Regions from separate parts of the Glutamicibacter nicotianae genome, predicted to be linked through region 1. Evidence: predicted binding sites of a transcription regulator. Region 1 holds the regulator's gene; the other holds the start of a gene.

Evidence for each region. Region 1 encodes LexA, which represses DNA repair genes until DNA is damaged. Its sites were predicted from a motif close to TCGAACANNTGTTCGA; they were not measured.
Region 2: uvrA (excinuclease ABC subunit UvrA) is a predicted target of LexA. The motif match lies at 5,517-5,532, and genes of this name have one in related genera.

Annotation. Positions count from the first base shown of each region.
Region 1 is NZ_JAFBCH010000001.1:1,412,705-1,421,928, forward strand. It holds gene JOE62_RS06885 (class I SAM-dependent methyltransferase) at 1-99, opposite strand, end outside; gene hflX (GTPase HflX) at 520-2,088, shown strand; gene JOE62_RS06895 (ATP-dependent DNA helicase) at 2,081-4,078, shown strand; gene JOE62_RS06900 (glycoside hydrolase family 76 protein) at 4,223-5,269, shown strand; gene lexA (transcriptional repressor LexA) at 5,326-6,045, opposite strand; gene JOE62_RS06910 (LysM peptidoglycan-binding domain-containing protein) at 6,304-6,657, shown strand; gene JOE62_RS06915 (histidinol-phosphate transaminase) at 6,738-7,844, shown strand; gene hisB (imidazoleglycerol-phosphate dehydratase HisB) at 7,867-8,487, shown strand; gene hisH (imidazole glycerol phosphate synthase subunit HisH) at 8,488-9,123, shown strand; gene JOE62_RS06930 (CG2302 family histidine operon protein) at 9,126-9,224, shown strand, end outside.
Region 2 is NZ_JAFBCH010000001.1:2,246,405-2,255,628, reverse strand. It holds gene JOE62_RS10770 (DEAD/DEAH box helicase) at 1-1,092, opposite strand, end outside; gene JOE62_RS10765 (methyltransferase domain-containing protein) at 1,170-1,961, shown strand; gene JOE62_RS10760 (GNAT family N-acetyltransferase) at 2,034-2,513, shown strand; gene JOE62_RS10755 (MBL fold metallo-hydrolase) at 2,537-3,196, opposite strand; gene JOE62_RS10750 (GntR family transcriptional regulator) at 3,276-3,653, shown strand; gene JOE62_RS10745 (hypothetical protein) at 3,765-4,664, shown strand; gene JOE62_RS10740 (hypothetical protein) at 4,633-5,328, shown strand; gene uvrA (excinuclease ABC subunit UvrA) at 5,558-8,428, shown strand; gene JOE62_RS10730 (HAD hydrolase-like protein) at 8,515-9,219, shown strand; gene JOE62_RS10725 (lysophospholipid acyltransferase family protein) at 9,220-9,224, shown strand, end outside.

The DNA.
Region 1 (9,224 bases):
CGTCTGCACCTTGCGCAACGAGCCGTTGAGCTCGACTTCGATGGTGCGCCGTTCATCTGCCGAGGCCGGGCTGGCGGTGAAGTAGTGATCCGAGGTCATAGGCAAAGCTTATCGCCCAGTACGGATACCCCAAAGATCAGCGTCGGCAACGTGAGCAAGGCGATATGGGCGTGAGCAGATATCACTGATAGAGTTTTCCCTATGACTTTCATTTTCGTCTAATACGTAGCCCTCTTGGTTACCCGCGGTTCCACGAGCTGGCCGCGCAGTTCTTGCGCGCCCATTTGCATGAATTAGCAGACGGCAAAGTCATTTCCCATTACCTGGCAGTTCTTCTTTCCAGAACCCCGCACACGCCTTTGCTTACCGGTAACCATGCATTCACCTGTTTGCCCATAGACCTTTACTCCTTGCAAAGGACCACGAATGTTTGATGAACCAACCGAAACTGAACGCGCCACGTCGCAAAGTGGGGTCCACCCGCACTATTCTGGAAAGCGAAGTACTTCTAAGGAGACCATGACTAACTCCGAGTCACACGAGCACGATTCGGCATCGATGGATGATGCCCAGATCCAGGCCGCCATCGATCGAATTCTCGCAGCCGATGATGCGCAGAGCCCGCAGGTTCAGCACTTCGGCGAAGAAGAGAATTCCATTTTCGCTGGCCAGGCTACTGCACTGAACCGTTTTTCCTCAGGCCTCAGCAATTTCGACGGGGACCAGGAAGATCTGGAGGATCGCCGCGCGCTGCGTCGCGTCGCAGGCCTGTCCACGGAACTGGAAGACGTCACCGAGGTTGAATACCGCCAGCTGCGCCTGGAACGCGTCGTGCTGGCGGGCATCTGGAGCGATGGTACCGTCGTCGACGCCGAGAACTCCCTGCGCGAGCTCGCCGCCTTGGCGGAGACCGCAGGTTCCGAAGTCCTCGATGGCCTGGTGCAGCGCCGCAGCAAGCCGGACCCTTCGACCTTCCTCGGCTCGGGCAAGGCCGAAGAGCTGCGCGGAATCGTTGCGTCAACGGGTGCCGATACCGTGATTGTCGATGCAGAGCTGGCGCCATCGCAGCGCCGTGCCCTGGAAGATATCGTCAAGGTCAAGGTTATCGACCGCACCAACCTGATCCTGGACATCTTTGCGCAGCATGCCCAATCGCGCGAGGGCAAGGCCCAGGTTGAATTGGCCCAGCTCGAATACCTGCTGCCGCGTCTTCGCGGTTGGGGCGAATCGATGTCCCGCCAGGCCGGTGGCCGCGTAGGTGCCGCCGGTGGCGGCATCGGCTCGCGTGGACCGGGTGAAACCAAGATCGAGATGGACCGCCGCCGCATTCGCGACCGCATGGCGAAGCTGCGCCGCGAGATCAAGGCCATGAAGCCTGCCCGCGAAGCCAAGCGCGCCAATCGCAAGCGCAATGAGGTTCCGGCCGTGGCCATTGCCGGCTACACCAACGCCGGCAAATCCTCGCTGCTCAACCGCTTGACCAACGCCGGGGTGCTGGTGGAGAACGCGCTGTTCGCTACCCTGGATCCAACCGTCCGCCAGTCGGCGACCGAGGACGGGCTGACCTACACGCTGGCCGATACCGTTGGCTTCGTATCCAACCTCCCGACCCAGCTGGTGGAAGCCTTCCGTTCCACCCTGGAGGAAATCGCCGATTCGGATCTCATCCTGCACGTCGTTGACGGGTCCCACCCTGATCCCGAAGGGCAGATCCAGGCGGTGCGCACCGTGCTCGGCGAAGTCGACGCGTTGAACATTCCAGAGATCATCGTGGTTAACAAGGCCGATGTGGCCGACCCGTTCGTCGTCGAACGCATCCGCAACCGGGAATCCAATACCGTGGTCGTCTCCGCGCACACCGGTGAGGGCATCCAAGAGCTGCTGGAAAAGATCAGCTCGTCGATTCCACGCCCCGGCATCCAGCTTGAGGTGCTCATTCCCTACAACCGCGGGGATTTGATCGCCAAGCTGCACCAGAGCGAATCAGAGATCTTGGAAAGCGAACACCTGGAGGAGGGCACCCGGATGATCGTCAAGGTGCGCGATTCCCTAGCTGCAGAGTTGGAGACCTTCAACCTTCATGGATAAGCAAGAGCAGGCCCTGGGGCTGCTGGAGGCCGCGGTCACTTCCATGGGCGGAGCCATGCGCACCGGCCAGCAGGAAATGGTCAAGCATGTGGTCAGTGCGCTGGAAGATGAAAAGCACTTGCTGGTGCAGGCAGGCACCGGCACCGGCAAGTCGATGGGCTACCTGATTCCGGCATTGGCCCACGCGCAGACCAGCGCCAAGCCGGTGATCGTCTCCACCGCGACCTTGGCGCTGCAATCGCAGATTGTCGGCCGTGACGTGCCGCGGTTGCTCGAATCGCTCAAGGGCAAGCTCTCGCGCCCGATGGATGTGGCCCTGCTCAAGGGACGCTCGAACTACCTGTGCCAGTACAAGCTCGGCGGCGGGTACCCGGATGACGAAGGCACGCTTTTCTCGATGGATGAGCCGGCAGCACCTGCCGGCACCACTTATTCGCCGTTGGCCAGCGAGGTCATGAAGCTGCGCGAATGGGCTGAAGAGACCGAGACCGGTGACCGCGATGAGCTGGTGCCCGGGGTCAGCGACAAGGCGTGGAAGCAGGTCTCGGTTTCGGCCATGGAGTGCTTGGGGTCGCAGAAGTGCCCGATGGCGGATGAATGCTTCTCGGAGATGGCTCGTGCCCGTGCCGCGGAAGCGGACGTGGTCATTACAAACCACGCCCTACTGGCGGTATCGGCCTTCGAGGGGCTTTCTGTCCTCCCGGACTTCGAAGTCGCGATCATCGATGAGGCCCACGAACTGCAGGACCGCGTGACCAGTTCGGTTTCCGGGGCGCTCTCCGCACGCATGGTGCTCACCGCGGCTGGCGGCGCCAAGCGCCATTGCGGAGTGAACGTGGACGAGATGGTCAAGGCGGCGAACCGCCTGGAAAAGTCGTTGACCGGCGTGCCCACGGGGCTGCTGGAACATGGCCTGCGCGAAGACATGGGCATCGCCCTGAACGACATCGTGGAACAGGCCCGGCTGGCGTTGGCGCTGTCCAAGCCGGAAGCCAATGCACCGGCTGACGGCGGGCGACAGACCGCCCGCTCCCAGCTGCAGTCGGTGATGGACGATGCGATTCGCATGCTCGAATCAGAAGAACGCCGCGAGGTGCTGTACACCACCCGTCCGCGGGAGTTTGTCGAAGGCCGGGGATACGTCGAAGCTGACGAGACCCAGCCAGCCACGTTGAACGTTGCCCCGTTGTCCGTTGCCGGCAAGCTGCGCGAAGGGCTGTTCGATGGGCGCACGGTCGTCTTGACCAGCGCTACCTTGGCTATCGGTTCGCAGTTCGATTCGGTCGCAGGCTCGCTGGGCTTGATGGGCGCCGGGGCTCCGTCCTGGACTGGCGTGGACGTCGGCAGTCCCTTCGACTACCCGAAGCAGGGCATCCTGTACGTAGCCAAGCATCTGCCCAAGCCGGGCCGCCAACTGGCTGCGGAGACGCTGGATGAGATCGAGGATCTCATCAAGGCCTCCGGCGGCGGTGCACTGGCTCTGTTCACTTCGAAGCGCTCCGCCGAAGAAGCGGCAAGCATCTTGCGCGAACGCCTGGACGTGGACATCCTGTGCCAGGGCGAGGGCAGCATGAAGTCGCTGGTCGAGCAGTTCAGCAGCGAACGTGACACCTGCCTGTTCGGAACCATGACCCTGTGGCAGGGCGTTGACGTGCCAGGAGATTCCTGCCGACTGGTCATCATCGACAAGATCCCGTTCCCGCGCCCGGACGATCCGATCTCCAAAGCCCGTTCCGAAGACGTGGCCAAGCATGGCGGCAACGGCTTCATGCAGGTGGCCGCCACCCATGCGGCGATTCGCCTGGCCCAGGGCGCTGGACGCCTGATCCGTTCGATCGGGGACAAGGGCGTGGTGGCGATCCTCGATTCGCGCATGGCCACTGCACGGTACGGCAGCTTCTTGAAAGCAACCCTGCCGCCGATGTGGCCGACTGTCGACAAGAAGGTCATTACCGGAGTTCTCCAGCGTTTGAACCCGGACGGTAAATAGCCGAATCATGGAGCATGAACTTGAGCTGTCCTTGGACTGAGGGCAGCTCAAGTTCTTTATGCCCTATCTGCAGGACGCTCGGCGATGCACTAAGGTCTGTGACAAGAACTGATGCCGCGTGAATCGAAAGGCACCATGGAGTCCATGCAAGAATTGGCACACCAAGCCGCCATCGACACCCATCAGCGTTTCGGGCGTCGCCTCTTGCGGCTGCCCGGAACCTGGATTGGGCAAAGCTACAGCAGGGCGCACCGGTTGCGCGACGGAAGCATGCTCAGCGATCTCAATGGCTGCGCGCACCCGTTGTCGGAGTGGAACTATTGGTGGCAGGCGCATTACCTGGATGCCATCATCGATGACGGCCACTCCTTCTTGGCGGCAGGCGACGCGGAATCGGCGCGAGCCGAGTTGGCCAGGGCCAATCATCTGTTGCATGGCATTCGAATTCGCAACTTCGGGATGCTGCCCAACTACTTCTTCGACGATATGGCGTGGCTTGCCTTGGCTAGCGGCCGACTGGAGCAATTCGCTCTGGCAGTGACGGGAGAAGGAAACCACGCTGCCCAGACGGCAGGCAGGGTGCTGGGAAAACAGCTTCATGCTGGCATGGACGAGGTGCTGGGCGGCGGCCTGTACTGGTCGAAAAAACGGGATTTCAAGAATACGCCGGCCAATGCGCCGGCGGCACTGTTCTTCGGCCGAACCGGACAGAAGGACACCGCACGGCAGGTTCTCCAATGGCTGGAGAAGAACCTGTTCAGCACCGAGCGTGGGCTGTACTTGGACGGGCTGCGGTTGGCCAGCCAGGGGCACACGGTGGAGCCAGCGATCTATACCTACAACCAGGGCACGGTGCTAGGCGCGTTGCTTGAGCTTGGCGAGCCGGCCGATCTGGCTCACGCCCAAGTGCTGATCGATGCGACCACGCACTCGCTGTCTTCCGCTGCCGGAGTACTCGCGTTCAACCGCGGGGGAGACGGGAACCTTTTTGCCGGAATCCTGTGCCGGTATCTGGCCCTCGCCGCGAAAGATCACCGCTTGGAAGCACCAAGCAGGGAGCAGGCCAGGAAACTGGTCACGGCAACTGCAGGCCATCTGATCGACCAAGAACCGCGCCGGCTCTCGGCGGCAGTCCAGCGCTGGATGATCTTCGCCGCGGCCGCCCAGATCGAGCTCGAGGCCGGCGAGTAGCTGATTAAACGAAAATTGCGCTGGTGCCAAGCACCAGCGCAATATCCACACGAAATCTAGAGCGAGCGCATGACCGAGACGACGCGTCCCATGATCTTTGCTGCATCACCCAAAATCGGTTCGTAGCGCGAGTTCTGCGGAAGCAGCCAAGTATGCCCATCACGCTGCCGGAAGGTCTTGACAGTCGCTTCCTCGTCCAGCAGGGCTGCGACGATGTCGCCGTTGTCTGCCGTCTGCTGTCGGCGGACAACTACCCAGTCGCCGTCGCAAATCGCGGCGTCAACCATTGAATCGCCGGACACCTTGAGCATGAACAGTTCGCCGTGGCCCACGAGCTGACGAGGCAACGAGAAAACATCCTCGACGGACTGTTCTGCCAGGATCGGACCGCCAGCAGCAATACGGCCAACCAGCGGAACCATGGTGGTGTCAGCAGAAGTGCTCAGCTCAATGATCTTGGCGTCTTCGCTGGCAGCCGGCTCGACCGGCTCCGAGACCTCGGCCTTTTCGGCATCGTCGGACAATTGCAGCGGAAGCAGGATTTCCATCGCGCGCGGACGGCGTGGGTCTCGACGGATATAGCCGAGCTTTTCCAACTGGCTCAACTGGTGGGTCACGCTCGAAAGGCTCTTGAGTCCGACAGCGTCGCCAATCTCACGCATCGATGGCGGATAACCGTTCTTGCCGATAGACCGCTGAATCGTCTCAAGGATCTTCTTTTGGCGAATCGTCAGCGAACGTGCATTCGATCGGGGAGTGCGTTGTGATGCTGACATGAGATTTTGCCTTCCCTAGCAATCATTCGAAAGTTTGCGTGTCCAAACTGTCGGAGCTAGATGGTGAGATGTTTTCATTGCTCGTCTACTTCGAAATCTTAGTAGATAAGCGAGCTTCTTTCAAAGATTTGTTCGAAAACTTCTGGACAAGTTCCGCGAATCTCTGTTAGAACAGATATACGAGGTTCGAACAAGTTTTCGAATCCGTTCTTTCGAATAAAAATTCGCATCACTTGAATTTCTTGAGGAGACAACGTCATGGCTACCGTCGCACTTGACTCAGATCAGACCCAAGCGCCGCTGAAAATCCGCATCAACCGCCGCGGTTGGGCTGTGCTGGTGGGGATGCCCGTTTTCGCACTCACGATCGCTGCTGCTTTCTTCTTCTCCATGTTCGCCTCTGACGCGCATGCCGCGGCAGAAGATCCTGCTGGGGTTGGAACCATTGATGTCACCGTGATCCCCGGGGATACGCTATGGAGTTTGGCTCGCGACTATGCCACCGGTTACGACGTAACTTCCGCAGTTGGCCACATCGCGGAGCTCAACGCCTTGGACGGCAGCGAAATCCAGGTAGGAGATACCTTGTCGATTCCGGTCATTGCCGGCTAGTTTCCCCTGCTGTCCAGTGTTTGTTACCTGCAGCCGTAGCGGATTCACTGGCGGGCTCGCTGCGCACGTAGACTTGATGCGTGAATGACCGCAGTGAACTTTTGAGTCAGCTGCCCTTGCGTGAGAATCTCCGCGGGCTATCCCCTTACGGCGCACCGCAAATTGACGTGCCGATCCAGTTGAACGTCAACGAGAACACCCATCCGTTGCCACCGGTAGTCGTAGACGCCATTGCCCAGGAAGTGGCCAAGGCAGCGACAACTCTGAATCGCTATCCTGACCGCGAATTCACCGAGCTTCGTGAACTTCTTGCCGATTACCTCGGCCACTCGCTCACCAAGGAGAACATCTGGGCCGCTAACGGTTCGAATGAAATCCTGCAGCAGATCCTGCAAGCCTTCGGTGGACCAGGCCGTACCGTGATGAGCTTCGGCCCCACCTACTCCATGTACCCGCTGTTGGCCAGTGGTACTGATACCACCTATATCGCCGGTGAACGCGCCGAGGATTTCACCTTGTCCGCCGAATCTGCAGCCGCGCAGGTCCGCGAGCACAAGCCGAATATCGTGTTCCTGTGCTCGCCGAACAACCCCACCGGCACCGCCCTTGGCCTTGATGTCATCACGGCCGTGTACGAAGCCATGAGCGAGCACAACGGCATGGTGATCGTTGACGAGGCGTACGCCGAATTCTCCTTGGCCAGCACCAAGTCCGCACTGAGCCTGCTTGAAGGCCGCCAGCGATTGATCGTCTCGCGCACCATGTCCAAGGCATTCGGCCTGGCCGGCGCACGCGTCGGCTACCTGGCCGCCGCGCCAGAGGTCACCGATGCCATCCGCTTGGTGCGGCTGCCGTACCACCTGTCGGCCGTGACCCAGGCAACGGCGATCGCCGCCTTGAAGAACATCGAGTTGCTGCTGGCGCAGGTCGAAGACATCAAGTCCCAGCGTGACCGCATCGTCGCGCGCTTGAAGGAACTGGGCCTGAAGCCATCGGTCTCCGACTCCAACTTCGTCTTCTTCGGTGGCGTCGAAGACCCCCACGCTATTTGGGAAGGCCTGTTGGAAGCCGGCATCATCATCCGCGACAATGGAATTCCGGGGACCTTGCGTGTTACGGCCGGAACCGAATCAGAAACCACAGCCTTCTTGGAACGACTTGCCGAACTGCTCGGCTCGCAGAAGTAATCAAAGACAAGCGAAGGAAGACATGTCTGCCGAATTGATTGGCGCACGTCGCGCCCGCATGGAACGCGTGACCAGCGAATCGTCCGTATTCGTTGAATTGGATCTCGATGGAACCGGCGTCTCGGAGATCAGCACCTCGGTGCCGTTCTATGACCACATGCTGACTGCGCTCTCCAAGCATTCGCTCATCGATCTCACCGTGCGTGCTACCGGCGATACCCACATCGATGTCCACCACACCGTTGAGGACACCGCGATCACCATCGGCGAAGTGCTGCGCGTGGCGCTGGGCAACAAGGCAGGCATCCGCCGCTTCGGCACCTCCTACGCTCCGCTGGACGAGGCGCTGTCCCGTTCAGTCGTCGATGTCTCGGGCCGGCCATACCTCGTGCACTCCGGCGAGCCTGCTGGCCAGGAATACCACTTGATCGGCGGACACTTTACCGGCTCGATGACCCGCCACGTCTTCGAAGCCATCACCTTCCACGCACAGATCTGCGCTCACATCGAGGTGCTCTCGGGCCGCGACCCGCACCACATTGTCGAAGCGCAATTCAAGTCCTTCGCCCGCGCCTTGCGCGAAGCCGTAGAGCGCGATGAGCGCATGGGCGACAAGATCCCATCCACGAAGGGTGCCCTGTAAGTGGAGAAGAAAACAGTAGTTGTCCTGGACTACGGTTCAGGCAACGTGCGTTCCGCCGTGCGCGCCTTGGAAGCCGCCGGCGCCGAGGTGGAACTGACCGCAGACCCGAAGAAGATCGTGGCTGCCGACGGACTGGTAGTCCCGGGAGTCGGCGCCTACGCCTCGGTCATGGAGCAGTTGACCGCAACCGGTTCCCTGCGCTGGATCGGCCGCCGCATCGCAGGTGGCCTGCCCGTCTTGGGGATCTGCGTGGGCCACCAGGTATTCTTTGAAGAAGGCGTGGAGCACGGAGTGAAAACCGAAGGCATCGGCGAATGGCCGGGCAAGGTTGAACGCCTCCAGTCGGATGTCATTCCGCACATGGGCTGGAACACGGTGCGCCCGCCGGAAGGATCCAAGCTTTTCGCCGGCATCGAGAACGAGCGATTCTACTTCGTGCACTCCTACGCTGTGCAGAAGTGGGAATTCGACGTCACCCAGCCGGCGATGACCCCGCCGCAGGTGACCTGGTCGACGCACGGGACGCCATTCGTGGCCGCCGTCGAAAACGGCCCGCTCTCGGCAGTCCAGTTCCACCCGGAGAAGTCCGGCGACGCTGGCGCACAGCTGCTGCGCAACTGGTTGGGGACACTCTAGGCATGTGGAGCCTCATCTTGGGTGTTGTCGGGGCCTTCCTGATCGGCGGGGCCATTTCGCTGAAGAACCAGAAGGCCCATATTTCATGGATCATCGCGCTC
Region 2 (9,224 bases), 830 kb from region 1:
GCGTCCGGCGCGGCCGGCAATCTGGTGAAATTCGCGGGCATTGACGATGCGGGTGCGGGTGCCGTCGAATTTGGACAGGGCGGTGATCACCACGGTGCGGATCGGCACGTTGATGCCCACGCCCAGGGTGTCGGTGCCGCAGATGACCTTGAGCAGGCCTGCCTGGGCCAGTTGTTCGACCAGACGGCGGTACTTGGGCAGCATGCCGGCGTGGTGGATGCCAATGCCGTGGCGGACCAGGCGGTTCAGCGTCTTGCCGAATCCTGCGGCGAAGCGGAAGCCGCCGATCATTTCGGAGATCTTTTCCTTCTCCTCGCGCGTGGCCACATTCACGCTCATCAGCCCGGTGGCACGGTCGATGGCATCGAGCTGGGAGAAGTGCACGATGTAGATCGGGACTTGCTTGGTCTTGATCAGTTCCTCCACGGCTTCCTGCACCGGGTCCATGGAGTAGTAGAAGTGCAATGGGATCGGACGCTCGGTGTGCGCGACCGTGACCGTGGTCTTGCCGGTGCGTTCTTCGAGTTCCTTCTCGAAACGGGTGACGTCGCCCAGGGTGGCGCTCATCAGCAGGAACTGCGCCTGCGGCAGCTCGATCAGCGGCACCTGCCAGGCCCAGCCGCGCTGCGGGTCGGCGTAGAAGTGGAATTCGTCCATGATCACGCAGCCCACGTCGGCCTTGGAGCCTTCGCGCAGGGCGATGTTGGCCAGGATCTCGGCGGTGCAGCAGATGATCGGGGCGTCGGCGTTCACCGAGGAGTCGCCGGTGACCATGCCGACGTTCTCCGCGCCGAAGATCTTGCACAAGTCGAAGAACTTCTCGGAGACCAGGGCCTTGATGGGCGCAGTGTAGAAGCTGATCTGGTCTCGGGCCATGGCATAGAAGTGCGCAGCGATGGCAACCATGGACTTCCCCGACCCGGTGGGGGTGGCCAGGATGACGTTGTTGCCGCCGGCCAGCGCCATCGACGCTTCGTCCTGTGCGGGGTAGAGGCTGATGCCGCGCGTCGCCACCCACTGGCCGAAAGCCTCGTAGATTTCGTCGTCGGATACGTTCTTGGTGTCTGCTGGCAGATAATCGGTGAGCAACATGATGTTCCTAGCCTATCGGTTGAGAACTACGACTGGGGGCTGGATGTTGCCTGCGCCTCGGGTTTAGGCTCAGGAACATGAAATGGGATCCGACGAAATACACTGAATTCTCCGACTACCGCGGCCGCCCATACAAAGATTTGCTGGGACAACTGGCAGGGGTCGAGGCGTCGAAGATCATCGATCTGGGCTGCGGCCCGGGAAATATGACCCGGCTGCTGGCCCGGCGCTGGCCGCAGGCGCAGGTCACCGGTCTGGATTCCTCGCCCGAGATGATCGCGCGGGCTTCGCAGAGCGAGCACGAGGAGAATCTGGGCTTCGCGCTCGCCGACGCCACGCAGTGGATCCCTGATGCCGATACGGACCTGCTGTTCTCCAACGCCATGCTGCAGTGGCTGCCGGGGCATCGCGAGCTGCTGGCCCGGTGGCTGGTCAAGCTGAAGCCCGGCGCGAACGTCGCCATCCAGGTCCCGGGCAATTTCGGTTCACCTTCGCATGCGGTAATGCGCGCAGTCGCCGACAGCCCGAAGTGGTCCGGCAAGCTGGCAGGGGTGCTGCGCCATGACGACGTGGTCGGCGAGCCGGATGAATACCAGCGGATCTTCCTGGACGCGGGGTTCCAGGCCAATGTCTGGGAAACCACCTACCATCAGCTGCTCGCAGGCGAGGACCCGATCCTGAACTGGGTTCGCGGTACCGCGTTGCTGCCCGTTCGGCACGCGCTGGGACAGGAAGACTACCTAGAGTTCGAGAACGACTACCGTGCCGAAGTTTCCGTCCACTACCCTTCATTCACCTCGCAGGACGGAACCATCTTGACGAATTTCCCGTTCCGCCGGATCTTCATGGTTGGCCACAAGCTCGGCTGACACCGCTCATCCGGGACGTTGCGGGGCTGCAGGCTCTGGCGTCCGAGGAGCCAAACGGAGCATACTTTCTGCATGCACGCGTACGATGCCTTTCTTGCGGGACCGGAGCACAGCCTGAACCTGGCCCGCTTGCAAGCGGACTTCAATCGGGAATTCGATTCGCCATGCCCACCTGTTGTGGTGGTTGCACGGCGCTTGGAAGTCATGCTGGCAGGAGACCAGTGTTTCGCCATCGTCGCGGGGAATGGACATGGCTTGGTCGGGCATGCGCTGGTCACGCTGCGACCCACATTTTACTTCGATGGGCCGCTGGCCGTGCTAGACGAACTTTACGTCCAACCCGTATTGCGTGGCCGGGGCATCGGGTCGGCCCTCATCGACCGCCTGCTGCAGGGACTGGCGCTGCGCGGAAGCCTGGAACTGCATATCAACGTGGACGAGGACGACACTGCAACTCGGCGCTTCTACGAACACCACGGGTTCGACAACAACTTACCGGGAAGCGACTGGCAGATGCTGTTGTACTACCAGGAGCTGCCGCCGACTAAATAGCCGGTGGCAGCTGCTGCAAGCTCCTACCAGCCGCGCTCCAGCCATTCGGGCAGGGAGGGGCGTTCGGCGCCCAGCGTGGTGCCATCACCATGGCCCGGAAGGATCACGGTCGAATCCGGGAACCGGTCGAAGATCCGGGAAGTGACATCGGCATAAAGCGACGCGAAACGCTCTGGATCCTTCCAAGTGTTCCCTACGCCTCCGGGGAAAAGACTGTCCCCAGTGAGGACGATGTGCTGTCCTGAAGAATCCGCCAGCGCGAATGCAATGGAGCCAGGGGTGTGGCCACGCAGGTGGATTGCTTCGAGCGTGACCTCGCCCAACTGGATTTGATCGCCATGGGAGAGCGGGTGCGCCACCTGCACTCCGGATTCCTCCAGGATGCCGGCGACATCATCGGCCCCCGCATAGGTAGGGACCGGGTAGGCGGCCACCGCGTCGGACAGGGCGCGCACGTGGTCCCAGTGCTGATGGGTCGTGGCGATCGTGGTGACCTGCACTTCGCCCTTCGGCGTGTCGGCCGCAGCCGCTGCCAGCAAGTCCTGGATGGCCGGGAAGTCATCCGCGGCGTCGATCAATATTTGCTGCCCGCTGGCCTTGTCGGTCACGACGTACACGTTGTTGGACATGTCCGAAACCGAAATCCAGCGAACACTGAAGTCATCTAGCTGTAGTTCATTCATTCCTCCAGACTACGGTGAAACCGGTCCGCCACACGATAGGCTCGAGAGACATGAAGCACACGACGAAACGGAACATCGTATGACCGAGTTGCCCTTCCTGCGCGTGGACACGGAGTCCACGGTGGCCCCGTACCAGCAAGTCCGCGAGCAAATCCTGACGGCAGTGGCCGAGGGCAAGCTTGCTCCGGGCACCAAGCTTCCCTCGGTGCGCGCGCTCGCCGGCACCCTAGGTTTGGCGGTCAATACCGTGGCCAAGGCGTACAAGGAGCTCGAACTCCAGGGCGCGGTCGTCACCCGCGGACGCCACGGCACGGTCATCCAGGCCGCCGAGGACCGGGCCGAGCAGGAAGTCAGCGATGCCGCCGCAGACCTGGCGCGGATCTCGCAGCAATGGTCGGTGGATGAGGACACCGCTGTGAAGTACCTCAGGGCAGCTTTCAGCTCGCTGCCCCAATAACACGTCCGCATCGACCGCATCCCAGCAGCGATTCTGGTCGACTGCACGCAACACAACGCACATCACGCGTCAGCACCTGAGAATGAGAACAAGACAATTGGGAGTCCGCCCATGAAAGCATTGCGCACCACGAACCGCCACCGACAGCTGGCTGCCGCCCTCGGGGCCACCTTGCTCTTGGGCACGCTAGCCGCATGCTCCGCCACTGAGACCGAACAGCCCGTGCGGGATCTGGGGCAGGAACAAGTGCAGGCCGCATGGACGAGCAAGGACAAACTGCTCTCCGAAGCCCACGTCGACGAGGCTGAGAGTATCGTGCTCGCCTACACGCTGGACGGCAAGACTCCCTATCTCGTAGCCCGGGACCTGGCCACCGGAGTAGAAATCTGGAAGGAGAAGTCCGGAGTCGGCAACACGCCATCCGGCATTGCCTTCGAGGTCAGCGTGGTGGAAAACAATGGCAAGAAATACGTGTCACTGCTGCAGCTGGTGGAGAAGGATAAGGTGCGGCCCGCGGTGCTCGACCTGAAAACCGGGCAGCGGGTATCCAAGGATCCGGGATCCCTCTACAACATCGATCGCCCCACTGAATGCGACAACAGCTGGTGCACGATCGCGGCCAGCCCCGACACCGGAGGGAACATTGCCGACTACTACTACGACTGGCATTCGAATAGCTGGAAGAAGGCAAAGAAGGCCAGCGAAATGCCTGATCCGAAGAAAAATCTCGGGGACTACTACCTCGGTGAAGGGCTTTCCATCTCCAGCAACCAGGAATCCGGCAGATCGGTCCTGAGCTATGCCCATGAGGGAGCTCTGGCGTGGAGCAAGGACTACGAAGAAATCTACGATGAGCACTACTCCACGGGCGGAGGCTGGGCTTGGGAGACCTTCGACGGGGAACAAAGTACATTGGTGGGCTCCGGCAATCGCACCTTCTACCAGTTTGAACTCGGCGGGGGGGGATTTCGAGTGGGATATGGCAACGGATTCCATGCTGGTGGGGCTTGACCCGCAGACCGGCGATGGCCGTTGGTCGTTGCCCGGCGCGGATTACTCCTGCTTGGGCATCCTCGATCTGTACGGCGTTCACACCGATAGCACCCTGGTGACCTGCCAGATCAATTCCGGTACTGCCGAGGTCAATGCCCAAGATGATGGCACTGCCAAGCTCGGCGGCATCAAGAACTTCGAGGGAAATTTCGTCGGCATCGATGTCCACAGCGGCAAGAAAAAGTGGAGCTTCCCCATGCCGGATATGGCCGACAATGAACTGGTGAAGAAACTGCGCTTGCAGCAGCAATTCCTGGCCGGTGACAAGTCAGTGGTCTTGCCGCTAGCCGAAGGCGCGCAGGTCGTCGACATCGACAGCGGGAAAGCCGTCGGCATCGAGCAAGGGTTGGGGCAGACCGTGTTGTGCACCATGGAACTTGAAGGTGTCGACGTGCAACGCTCGGGCAATGACAAGGACACCGCGAACCTGTTGCCGGCAACGACAGTCCAGTCCTGCGACCGCGACACTCGCAAAAAGAGCGATCAATTGCCGTTGTTCGCCGAATTCCAGCGGGCCGGCTACCAGGAAGGCGCCACCGTGGTCCTGGAAGGCGAAAAGGGCTTGACCGCTTACACCATGCCGTCTGCCACCGATCCAGCCCCGGAATCCGTCGATAAGTAGAGTCCACGGCGCTGTGCTTGGGGTGCCGAATGGAGGCGGCGGACTGTCCGCGAGCGAACAGCCCAGCAGTCATTCGCGGGCAGTACCTTGTTGGCAGTCCAGCGCTTGGACTTGTTTGGGCGGTGGCCTGGCGCGCTCTCCGAGCGCCGGATCAGCGGTTTCCTGATTTAACTGTGAGTTGCATCCATTCGTACATGTATTCGAAGCAGTTTTCGATTAGTATTGCTTCGTGGCTATTACTGCAGAGAGCAAAAGAACAGATCTGACTCGCCTGGTCGTCAAGGGGGCCCGCGAGCACAACCTGAAGAACGTGGACATTGATCTGCCGCGTGACGCGATGATCGTCTTCACTGGCCTGTCCGGTTCGGGCAAGTCCTCCCTGGCCTTCGACACCATCTTCGCCGAAGGCCAGCGCCGCTACGTCGAATCGCTCTCAGCCTACGCCCGCATGTTCCTCGGCCAGGTGGACAAGCCGGATGTGGATTTCATCGAGGGCCTGTCGCCAGCGGTGTCCATCGACCAGAAGTCGACCAGCCGCAACCCGCGCTCCACCGTGGGCACGATTACCGAAGTGTACGACTACATGCGCCTGCTCTGGGCGCGTGTGGGCCGTGCGCATTGCCCGATCTGCCACGAACCGATCTCCAAGCAGACGCCGCAGCAGATCGTCGACCAGCTGATGGAGCTTCCGGAGAAGACCCGTTTCCAGATCCTCGCCCCGGTGGTGCGCTCGCGCAAGGGCGAATTCGTCGACCTGTTCGCCGAGCTTTCCTCCAAGGGCTTCGCCCGTGCCCGGGTGGACGGTGAAACCATCCAGCTGAACGATCCGCCAAAGCTGGCCAAGCAGGTCAAGCACACCATCGAGGTGGTGGTGGACCGCCTGGCCATCAAGGAAGACGCCCGCCAGCGCCTGACCGACTCCATCGAAACCGCCCTGGGCATTGCCGAAGGCCGCGTGCTGGCCGACTTCGTCGACCTGGACGCGGATGACCCCAAGCGCGTGCGCGCGTTCTCCGAGAACCTGGCCTGCCCCAATGAGCACCCGCTGGCCATCGATGAGATCGAACCGCGCACATTCTCCTTCAATAACCCGTTCGGTGCCTGCTCGGCCTGCTCCGGCATCGGCACCAAGCTGGAAGTCGACGAGCACCTGATCGTACCGGACACCGAGGTCACCCTGGCCGAGGGCGCGATCGCCCCATGGTCGCTGGGCAAGGCCACCACCGAATACTGGAACCGGCTGATCGAGGGCCTGGGCAATGAGCTCGGCTTCACCATGGACACCCGCTGGCAGGACCTGCCGGCCGCCGCCCGCGAAGCGATCCTCAACGGCAAGGACCACAAGGTGGTCGTGCAGTACAAGAACCGCTTCGGCCGCGAACGCAAGTACTCCACCGGCTTCGAGGGCGTCATCTCCTATGTGCACCGCAAGCACCAGGAGACCGAATCCGACCACGCGCGCGACCGCTACGAGCAGTACATGCGCCAGATCCCGTGCCCTACCTGCGGCGGCGCGCGACTGAACCCGGCATCGCTCTCGGTCCTGGTGGGCGGGCGCTCCATCGCCGAGGTCTCCGCCATGGACCTGCGCAGTGCCGCGGAATTCCTCTCCTCGATCGAGCTCAGCGCACGCGAGGCGCAAATCGCCGCGCAGGTGCTCAAGGAAATCGACGCGCGCATGAAGTTCCTGCTGGACGTCGGGCTGGAATACCTGACCCTGGAACGCGCCGCCGGCACCCTGTCTGGCGGCGAGGCGCAGCGCATCCGCCTGGCCACTCAGATCGGCTCCGGCCTGGTGGGCGTGCTCTACGTGCTCGACGAGCCGTCCATCGGCCTGCACCAGCGCGACAACCGCCGGCTGATCGACACCCTGCTGCACCTGCGTTCGCTGGGCAACACGCTGATCGTGGTGGAGCACGACGAGGACACCATCGCCGAAGCCGACTGGATCGTGGACATCGGCCCGGGCGCCGGCGAGCACGGTGGCGAAGTGGTGCATTCCGGTTCCCTGGAAGACCTGAAGCAGAACACCAAGTCGCTGACCGGCGACTACCTTTCGGGCCGCAAGCAGATCGACATCCCAGCCAAGCGCCGCAAGGTCGACAAGGACCGCAAGCTCAAGGTGGTCGGAGCCAGCGAGAACAATCTGCAGAACATCTCGGTCGAATTCCCCCTGGGCGTGCTGACCGCGGTGACCGGCGTGTCCGGATCGGGCAAGTCCACCCTGGTCAACGACATCCTCTACAAGGTGCTGGCCAATAAGCTCAATGGTGCCAAGCAGGTGCCGGGCCGGCACACCCGTGTACAGGGCCTGGAGCACCTGGACAAGGTGGTCCACGTGGACCAATCGCCGATCGGCCGTACCCCGCGATCGAACCCTGCCACCTACACGGGCGTTTTCGACCACATCCGCAAGCTGTTCGCAGAGACCAATGAGGCGAAGCTGCGCGGATACCAGCCGGGCCGCTTCTCCTTCAACGTCAAGGGCGGGCGCTGCGAGGCCTGCTCGGGCGACGGCACGCTGAAGATCGAGATGAACTTCCTTCCCGACGTGTATGTGCCGTGCGAGGTCTGCCATGGTGCCCGCTACAACCGCGAGACCCTGCAGGTGCTGTACAAGGGCAAGAACATTGCCGACGTGCTGGACATGCCGATTGCCGAAGGCGCCGAATTCTTCAGCGCATTCACCCCGATCGCCCGCCACCTGCGCACGCTCGTGGACGTGGGCCTGGGCTATGTGCGCCTGGGGCAGCCGGCCACCACGCTCTCGGGCGGCGAAGCCCAGCGCGTGAAGCTCGCTGCCGAGCTGCAGAAGCGGTCCAATGGCCGCTCGATCTACGTCCTGGATGAGCCGACCACCGGCCTGCACTTCGAAGATATCCGCAAGCTGCTCAAGGTGCTGCAGGGGCTGGTCGACAAGGGCAATACCGTGCTGACCATCGAGCACAACCTGGATGTGATCAAGTCGGCGGACTGGGTGATCGACTTGGGTCCGGAAGGCGGTTCGGGCGGTGGCACGATTTTGGCCACTGGCACCCCGGAGAAGGTGGCCAAGGTGGCCGATTCGCACACCGGAAAGTTCCTCGCCGAGATCCTGTAATGCCTCGCAGAGAATGTTCGACATATGCAATTTCAGTTATGGATTGCTAACCCGCGTCCGCTTCATGGGAAGATGGCTAGGTGAATATGTCGGTAACAAGTGTGCTCTTTGATCTGGATGGGACCCTCGTGGACCCTGCCGGTGCCATCACTTCGGGTATCCGCCACGCGGTGACCTCCCATGGTTTGGCCGATCCGGGCGAAGCCCGGGTCGAGGCGCTGGTGGGCCCGCCCCTGCAAATCGGCTTGCGTACGCTCGACGGGGTCACCGACGATAACATCGGCTCCATCATTGCCGCCTACCGCGCCCGGTATGCGGATACGGGCATGGCCGAATCGGTGATCTACCCGGGCATGGTGCCGCTTTTGGACGCATTGCGATCGGCCGGGATCCACGTCGCGGTGACCACGGCCAAGCCGATCAACATCGCGCGCCAGCTCATCGCCCGAAAAGGGCTGGATGAGCATCTCGACGCGATTCACGGCAATGCGGATGAACACGGGAGCATGGGTTCGAGCAAGACGCACATCGTCGCCAAGGCTTTGGAACACGGCCAGCTGGACCCGGAGCGCAGCGTCGTGGTGGGGGACCGTCACTACGATTGGGATGCCGCCCGCGAGAATTCGGTGGCATCCATCGGTGTCGCCTGGGGCTTTGCCCAGGGCGATGAACTGCAGCAGGCGGACGCCATAGCCGTGACCGCCCGGGATCTGGCCGTGCTGCTGCTCGGCGCGGAACGGGCAAACACCATTAACTTCGACGAAGACTTCATGCAGGAAGGTGCAAAGTAGATGAG